Regions from separate parts of the Microbulbifer zhoushanensis genome, predicted to be linked through region 2. Evidence: riboswitches for the same ligand, from Rfam matches in the RefSeq annotation. Region 2 holds a riboswitch; the other holds the start of a gene.

Region 1 (4,505 bases), on a different contig from region 2:
TGCCTCCGGGACCCCTGGTCCGGAATCATGGGCGGCAGAAGCCGCCCGTAAACTTTAAAAAAGGTGGGTAAATCTTAAAACGTATAGGTACCGGAAATGCCCGCAACCCGTGGCTCGCCATACTGGTAGTAGGCTTCCGGCGCATAGCCATTGGCCGGGTTGTTGCCGAACTGGTTGCTGAAGTAGAAGCCCCGGGTGTAATAGTCCTCGTCCGCCAGGTTGCGGCCCCACAGTGAGGCCTCCCAGCTATCGCCGCGATAGGTCAGGCGCGCGTTTACGAGTTCGTAGGCGATGGACTTCTCGTTGTGGCTGTTGGAGAAATAGAAGGCGTCTTTGCCCTCCAGCTCCAGCCGCAGCAGCAGGTTTTCGGTCAATGACAGTTCGGTACCGGTGAAGAACTGGTAATTGGGCGCATGGGCCACATCCCGCCCGTCCAGGTTTACCGGCGCCAGTGCCAGGCCATTGTAGTCATCCCGGGCATCCACATGGGACGTGCTCTCGAAACCCTCGAACTCGGCGTTCAGCCAGCCCGCCGAGGCAAAGAAGCGCAGGGCTTCTGTAGCGCGGTAATCCAGTTCCACTTCGAGGCCGGTGGTTGCCCCGCCAGCAGCGTTGGTAAGAAAATCGTCGAAGGAGAAATCCGCGGGGTCGAACACCGACTGCTTGGCCTGTACGTCACTGCGATCCTGGTAGAAGGCGGCCAGTTGCGCCTGCAGGCGGTTGTCCAGCCAGGCGCCCTTGATCCCCAGTTCGTAGTTGAGTAGTTGCTCGGTGTCGAACTCGAAGGCATCGCGGCCGATATCCGGGTTGGTGGCGGAGGCCGAAATGATCCGGCCGTTGACGCCGCCGGCCTTATAGCCACGGGAGACAGTGCCGTAGACCAGGGTATCGGCAATACCGCGGTATTCCAGGGTGATATCCCCACCCCAGAGGTTTTCGTTATTGCCGGCATCAACCGCCAGTGAATCGGTGTAATCCGCCTCCCGCTGCTCGAGGCGCAGGCCGGTCACCAGCGCGAGAGTCTCGCCCAGGCTGGTGCGCAACTGCCCGTACAGGGCCTGGTTGGCGGTTTCAAACTGGCTGGTAAAGGCCTGGTTGCGCTGCAGGTCCTCGCTTTCATCGCGCAGGTAGATCCCGGCCACCCAGCTGCTGCGGCCATTGAACAGTGCTGTCTGTTCAGTGGACAGCAGGCGCAGGTCTGCACTCAGGTTGTTGCGGTCGCGCAGGTAATTGTCGGTGGAGCTGTATTCCCACGGGTGAAAGCCCACATAGGTCCAGTCTTCATCGTAGCCGTACTCGGTATCCGAGCTGGCCACGCTGACGGTGGACTCCAGGGTAAACAGGTCACTGCCGGACCAGCGGGCAACCAGTGAACCGGCCAGGGTCTCCTGGCGGTCCCAGCCGGGCTGGTCCGACAGGGTCTCGCGGGTGTTGTACAGCGAGAAGGCGTCGTAGCCGTTGTCCACGTCGATATAGAGCGCGGTGATATCCAGCTGCAGGTCGTCGCTGGCCTGGTAGCGGAGCTTGCTGCGCAGGATCGACTCATCGATATTGTTGGTGTCTTCCCGGCCCAGGTAGCCGTTATCGATGTAACCGTCCGACTGCTGGTTGCGGGCGGCCAGGCGATAGCTCAGCCTGTCGGTCAGTGCACCGCTGCCCACCGCAGACAGGGTGCGGCCATTGTATTCGGCCACCTCTGCGGAGACCTCTGCCATGGGCGTGTCTGTGGGCGCATTGCTGGTCATGGTGACCAGGCCGGCCAGGGCGTTGGCGCCGTAGACCGTGCCCTGCGGCCCGCGCAGGATCTCCACCTGGCCCATATCCAGGGTGCTGGCGGCCAGCCCCAGGCCGGTAAAATCGATGCCGTCGATGATCAGGCCCACGGACGGGTTCACCGGGTCGATAAACTGGCTGCGCTCGCCGATACCGCGAATCTGGATAAAGCGGCCCCGGGACGCACCGGCGGCAAAGTTGACGTTGGGAGCCAGGTTGAGCAGCTGGTCCAGGTTACCCGCGCCGCGGGCGCCGATGGTGGCACTGTCCAGCACACTGGCACTGGCCGCCAGGTCGAGCTGGCTGGTGTCGCGCAGCTGGCTGGTGACGATGACCTCTTCCAGGTCCCGGGTGCCGGATTCGGTCGCGGCCGCTGGCAGGGCGGACAGGCTGCCGGCCAGCGCGACTGGCATTGCGACTGAGAGGGCGATGGGTCTTATTCTGGATGGGCGATTCATGGTTCTCTCTCGGCAAAAGCTGAAGTGAAAGAGACCCGGGCTGCGACGTGAGGAGGCTATTCTTGGACTTACCTATTCCTACGCCGGTATTAACCGGATCAGGTTCAAGGGTTCGCGCTGTGGTGTCTTTCGATCACCGCGCATCTCAGGCCGAAGCCACCCCTAAGGTGTTGCGGGCGCGATCATAACAGAAGTCATGCTGGTTAGTAATTGGGCAGGGCGCCTGTAGCTTCCCTGCTGACCATTGCAGCCAGGCAGCTGGCACACGACGGAAAACCACATTGAAACCCTGGAGCCCCCCATGAAACCCGGCAATTTTTTCACGCAGCTACCGGATGCGCTCGACGCGGAGGTGTTTGAGGAGGTGCTGGCAAGCGGCCCGGTGCGAATCGAGCGGATTGTCTCCCGGGGCCAGGTTACCCCACCCGGGGAGTGGTACGACCAGGAAGAGGGCGAATGGGTAATGGTGCTGCGGGGCAGTGGCCGCATCGCCTTTGCCGACGGCCGCGAGGTGGTGCTGGGCGAGGGGGATTACCTGGATATCCCCGCCCGCGTGCGCCACCGGGTCAGCTGGACGAACCCGGATTGCCAGACGGTGTGGCTGGCGGTTTTTTACCCTGTGACTTAGGCCTTTAAATGCAGAACGGGTTCCCGGAATGGCTTTCGACTTCACAAACCAGATAGCCATATCCTGTCGATACTAAATTTTACTGATTGGCATAATCCGCGCATCGATTTTGTCCAGGAAAAAAACCCTGATAGCCAGGGCCAACAAGACTAAGAGTCCTGCAGCAACCTGGCCCTGGTTCATGCATATGGAGATAAGAAGGGCCATGCTGATACTCAGGGCAGATGAGTAGAATACGCTTGTTACAACAGCACAACCACAAGCTTCGCAGTAGGTACCATCCTCCAAGAGTCCAACATCAATACTGCATGTTTTACATTGAGGGCACTTTCGATATTTTTTCATTGTCAAACACAATAGGATTTTAAAGCCGGCCTGGATGGCTAAAGTTTTTTCTACCAAGCCGGCTCCAACTCCTGTTAGTTTACTTTGGTTTAGCGAACCCTGGAATCCAAGCCCACTGCTGCCTGATAGGTTCCGTAGGACAGTGAAAAATTACCAATGAAATGCTTCGCTAACTTACTCGTCACAAACCTGGTTGCGAAACCAACAGCCACCGGTAGTAGAGCCTGATAAAAACCACCATTTACATTTTTCATTTCCTGAAGATTTAGCTCACGCATTATTTTCTCCCTGGGATGTCAACCATATGTGAGCCCGTAATGCGCTACTTCATTTGGTGCTCGCCCTTGATTAGTAGTTACAATTGAACTCAGCGCTAATTCATCAAGCGCCTGAAAACACTATCCTGCGTGCCGATGTAGAACAATAAAAAAATACGCCAGATTAAAATCAAATCAAAGATGACATTTACTATCGAGTGAATAATGCTTGGATGTGGTAAATATTTAAAATAAGATCTATTTCAGCCGGCTAATAATCAACTAATTTTATTTTTATAAATCTTCCCCGCAGAGATAGTTTCAATCCAGTCTACAGGCGGCGCTTACAACTTATTCTTACACCTGGAGCATTCATAGTAAGCCTCGCTAACAAAGTTATTAGCGAGGCCTCTACCTCTATTATAAGTTGCCGGATCAATCGGCCAGTAAACCACCCGACCGGGCCATTACATGGAAGATATAGCTCTGCTCACGGGTACCGGACAGCAGGTGCGCGCCGGGGCCGCGGGCCCAGATACCCACGTCCTCGCCACCGTGGGTCTCGGCTTCGGTGGGTACCAGTGCTTCCTGGTGGAAGCCCGGTGCGGTGGTGTCCACTTCGGCCAGGTCCCTGCGCCCGTTGCTGGCGGGCAGGCCGTAACGGACATCCGCATCGGTCTCATCCCCCAGCGCGGCAAAGCCGCGTCCATTGGCATAGCCCAGGGTGGTGTAGGGCTTGCCATCATCGGCCAGTTTCGGTTCCGACTCCGGTTCACCGCGGCTGTCATTGCCGACCACCTTGCCCAGGATGGGATTGCCGCGGGTAGGGTAGCCGGCCATGGTGAATACATGGCTGTGGTCGGCGGTTACGATTATCAGGGTGTCTTCCGGATCGGTATTGTCCATGGCCACCCACACCGCCCGGGCGAATTCCACCGCATCGGTGAGTGCGTTGTGGGCGCTGCCGGCGTGGTGGCCGTGGTCGATTCGACCGCCCTCCACCATCAGGAAGTAACCGTCTTTGCCCCTCTCCAGCATCGCCAG
Region 2 (4,505 bases):
CATACTGGCAGGCGCCGTGGATCCATTGCTGGCGGCCTTTTTTGTGCGCAGGGACCTCTCGCCCAAAGAGGTGGTGGCGAATAAATCGGTCATGCAGGCCTGGTGCCATGCGCTCAAGGTGCCCGCGTTCATCTACCTGGGCTTTGCCTTTTCCGATCACCTGGGGCTGATCCTGCTGTTGACCTTGGCAGCGGTGGTGGGAACCCGGATCGGCATCGCCATGCTCAACCGCCTGGACAGCAGGCTGTTCTTCCGGCTGATGCGGTTGGCACTGTTGGTTGCCGGCCTGCGAATCATCTATCAACTGATTGTGAATTAACTGGAGCGCCGCCATGGCCGATTATCGCATCCTCAATCCCTACGACGGTGAGCTGATCGAAGAGTACGATTTTGCTGACCGCGACGATGTCGAGCGAGTTATTGGCCAACTGGTGGCGGGGCGTGCGGTACAGTCAGCCACACCAGCATTCGAGCGTTCCGATATCCTGTTGCGGCTTGCTGGCCTGCTCCGTGAGCACGCCGATCACCTGGCCAGGCTAATTACCGCCGAGACCGGCAAGACCATCAGTGACAGCCGGGTGGAGATCGAGCGCGCGTACAACACAGCCCTGGCGAGTGCCATGGAAGCGCGCGCCATAAACGGCGAGGCACTGGATTCCGATGCCTACCCTCCGCAGCGTGAGCGCATCGGCGTGGTGTTGTGGAAGCCGCTGGGCACGGTACTGTGTATCACTCCGTTTAATTTCCCCATCAATATCGCTGTACACAAGATCGGTCCGGCATTTGCCGCGGGCAACACCATCCTGTTCAAGCCAGGCCCGCAGAACAAGCGTTCGGCGGAATTCCTGGTGGAGCTTTGCTATCGCGCCGGTATGGATCGCAACGTACTGCAGATGCTGGTGCCGGATATTCCCGCCACCAGCTACGCCGTGGCGCACCCGCAGGTGCAGGCAGTCAACTTTACCGGCGGCACGGCGGCGGCCAATGCCATTGCCGCAGCGGCCGGTTACAAGAAACTGCTGCTCGAGCTGGGCGGCAACGATCCTCTGGTGGTGATGGCGGACGGCGACCTGGATGCGGCGGTATCCGCGGCCATCAACCAGCGGTTCGCCACTGCCGGCCAGCGCTGCACTGCGGCCAAGCGCCTGTTTGTGCAGCGCGAGGTTTACGAAGCTTTCACCGGCAAGCTGCTGGATGCTACCGCCCGCCTGGAAGTCGGCGACCCGATGGCGGAAGATACTTTTGTTGGCCCGCTGATCCACACTGCCGCCGCAGACGAGGTGCACGGACGTGTCGAGGATGCGGTGACCCGGGGTGCGCGGGTGCTGTGTGGGCATCGCCGCGAGGGCAACCTGTTGTGGCCCACGGTTATCGACAGGATCCCGGACGACGCGCCCCTGGTGGCAGACGAGACCTTCGGGCCGGTTATCCCGCTGCGCCCGTTCGACAGCATCGACGAGGTGATCAGGCTGGTTAATGACAGTCCCTTTGGGCTGCAGGCCGGGGTTTTCACCCGTGACCTGGGCCTGGCCAAGCAGCTGTTCAACGCTCTCGATGTAGGGCTGCTGGCTGTAAACGACGGCCCGGGCTTCCGCGCGGAGCATTTCCCCTTTGGCGGGGTGAAAGAGAGCGGGGTAGGGCGCGAAGGTGTGCGCTACGCCATTCGCGAGATGAGCTACCAGAAATCCCTGGTAATCTGACCCTCTCTTGGCCCCAGTTCACAATACTGTTGGCCGGCCTTGTCCAGGGCGCGGATCATCCACTATACTCCGGCACAACTTGTCGGAGTGCCTGTGGGCTGAGATCGCTGTTGCGAGATCCGTTGAACCTGATCGGGGTAACCCCCGCGTAGGGAACAAGATCTGAAGTCGCTACATATGTGAGCGCGGGGTTTTCACCATAAATCCCCCGCTACCGAAAAAGTCATTACACGACTTTCCTCTCTGCTGATTCTTCCCCGGGCGCTCGGGCGCCACTCTCCGCGAAAAAGCGCCACGTTGCGCATTTCCGCGCAATACAAAGGGGTCAGCATGTCTCAAGAAACCGATACGCCGGTCGACGCGAACCGAGAGTCCAGCGAACGGGATTCCACGAAAAAAAGTGGACAATCCCGCGCGGAAAGCCGCGAATCTGCCCGGGTTTTCCTCGACAACCTTACCGCCCAGTCCTTTCCCAATTCCCGCAAGATCTACCTGGAGGGTGACAGCACCGATATCCGTGTTGGCGTACGCGAAATCTGCCTGGGCGACAGTGTGGTGGGTGGTGACGAAAGCAACCCGGTGCTGGAGCCCAACGCGCCACTGCGGGTTTATGATACTGCCGGCCTGTATTCCGATCCGGACTACCGGCCCAATGTGCGCGACGGCCTGCCCCGGTTGCGCCAGGCCTGGATCGAGGCCCGCGGCGATACCGAGGTACTGACCACCCGGCAGGCGGCCTACAGCCAGCAGCGCATGGCCGACCAGGGCCTGGACCATATCCGCTTTGACAACCTGCCGTCCCCGCGCCGCGCCCGGGCGGGGCAGAATGTCAGCCAGATGCACTATGCCCGCCAGGGCATTGTTACCCCGGAAATGGAGTTTATTGCCGTGCGCGAGAATATGGGCCGCGCCGCGGCCGGCGAAGTGCTGGCGGAATCCGATTACGGCAAAGCCCGCGACGGCATTTTTATCCCGGAACAGATCACCCCGGAATTTGTGCGCCGTGAAGTGGCGGAGGGGCGCGCGATCATCCCCGCCAATATCAATCACCCGGAGCTGGAACCGATGATCATCGGGCGCAATTTCCTGTGCAAGGTGAATGCAAATATCGGCAATTCCGCAGTCACCTCGTCCATCGAGGAGGAGGTGGAGAAACTGGTGTGGTCCACGCGCTGGGGCGCGGATACGGTGATGGACCTGTCCACGGGCCAGAATATCCACGAGACGCGCGAATGGATCCTGCGCAATTCACCGGTCCCCATCGGCACGGTACCGATTTACCAGGCCCTGGAAAAAGTGAATGGGGTTGCCGAAGACCTGAACTGGGAAGTGTTCCGCGATACCCTGGTGGAACAGGCGGAGCAGGGGGTGGACTACTTCACCATTCACGCCGGGGTACTGCTGCGCTATGTGCCGCTTACCGCAAAACGCGTCACGGGCATCGTGTCCCGCGGTGGCTCCATCATGGCCAAGTGGTGCCTGGCCCACCACCGGGAGAATTTCCTCTACACCCACTTTGAGGAAATCTGCGAGATCATGAAAGCCTATGATGTGAGCTTCAGCCTCGGCGATGGCCTGCGTCCGGGTTGTATTGCCGACGCCAATGACGAGGCCCAGTTCGGTGAGTTGCACACCCTGGGTGAGCTGACTGAAATTGCCTGGCGCCACGACGTGCAGACCATGATCGAGGGGCCGGGCCACGTGGCCATCCACAAAATCCGCGAAAACATGGATGAGCAGCTCAAGCACTGCCACGGCGCGCCGTTCTATACCCTCGGTCCGCTGACCACTGATATCGCGCCGGGCTATGACCATATCACTTCCGGTATCGGGGCTGCACTGATCGGTACCTACGGCTGCGCCATGCTCTGTTACGTGACGCCCAAGGAACACCTGGGCCTGCCCAACAAGGAAGACGTAAAAGAGGGGCTGATGGCCTACAAGATCGCCGCCCACGCCGCGGACCTGGCCAAGGGCCACCCCCGCGCGCAGCAGCGCGACGATGCATTGTCCAAAGCCCGCTTCGAGTTCCGCTGGGAAGACCAGTTCAACCTGGGCCTGGATCCGGAGCGTGCACGCACTTACCACGATGAAACCTTGCCGAAGGAATCCGGTAAGGTGGCGCATTTCTGTTCCATGTGTGGTCCCAAGTTCTGCTCCATGAAAATTTCCCAGGATGTGCGGGACTATTCCCGCAAGCTTGAGGCGGAACAGGGCATGGAGGAAATGGCGCTCAAGTTCAAGGACATGGGCAGCGAGTTGTATCACAAGGGCTGATGCAGCGCGCCGCAACTTCGGCATTCGAGAGCTCCCGGCACAGGAAAACCGATGACCCTGACTGTCTCCAACCAATGTCCCCGCGTCGCCATCGCCGGCGGCGGCCTGATGGGGCGCCTGCTGGCCTGGCGCCTGGCATTGCGCGGGCTGGATATCACCCTGTTCGAGGCGGGCAGCCTGGCGCGCCCGAGTGGTGCCTGCTGGACCGCTGCGGGAATGATTTCACCGCTTTCAGAACTGGTGCACAGCGAACGCTCGGTATACGAGCTGGGCCTACGCAGCCTGGTGCTATGGCGGGAATGGAGCGGGTGCCTGCAGCTCCTCTGCGGTTCCCCGGTGGGGTTTCGCCAGGCCGGTAGTGTGCTGGTGGCACACGGCCGTGACCGCAGCGAGTTGCTGCAATTCCAGCGCGAACTACAGGGCAAGCTCGAGGCCGGGGAGCTGGGGCAGCTGCGGGCCGTTGCCGCCACTGAGCTGTGGGAGCTGGAGCCGGCGCTGGCCGGCTTTGAGCGGGGGTTGTTCCTGGCC

Evidence for each region. Region 2 has a riboswitch for thiamine pyrophosphate ahead of thiC (phosphomethylpyrimidine synthase ThiC). Riboswitches for the same ligand answer to the same signal wherever they lie in the genome.
Region 1: it holds a riboswitch for thiamine pyrophosphate, as region 2 does, so the genes downstream of both, LVD10_RS04865 (TonB-dependent receptor) here and thiC (phosphomethylpyrimidine synthase ThiC) in region 2, are expected to answer to the same signal.

Annotation. Positions count from the first base shown of each region.
Region 1 is NZ_JAJSAO010000002.1:289,798-294,302, forward strand. It holds gene LVD10_RS04865 (TonB-dependent receptor) at 75-2,231, opposite strand; TPP riboswitch at 2,290-2,405, opposite strand; gene LVD10_RS04870 (cupin domain-containing protein) at 2,533-2,859, shown strand; gene LVD10_RS04875 (hypothetical protein) at 3,294-3,482, opposite strand; gene LVD10_RS04880 (alkaline phosphatase) at 3,897-4,505, opposite strand, start outside.
Region 2 is NZ_JAJSAO010000005.1:283,989-288,493, reverse strand. It holds gene LVD10_RS12055 (sulfite exporter TauE/SafE family protein) at 1-319, shown strand, start outside; gene safD (sulfoacetaldehyde dehydrogenase SafD) at 333-1,700, shown strand; TPP riboswitch at 1,774-1,872, shown strand; gene thiC (phosphomethylpyrimidine synthase ThiC) at 2,031-3,977, shown strand; gene thiO (glycine oxidase ThiO) at 4,029-4,505, shown strand, end outside.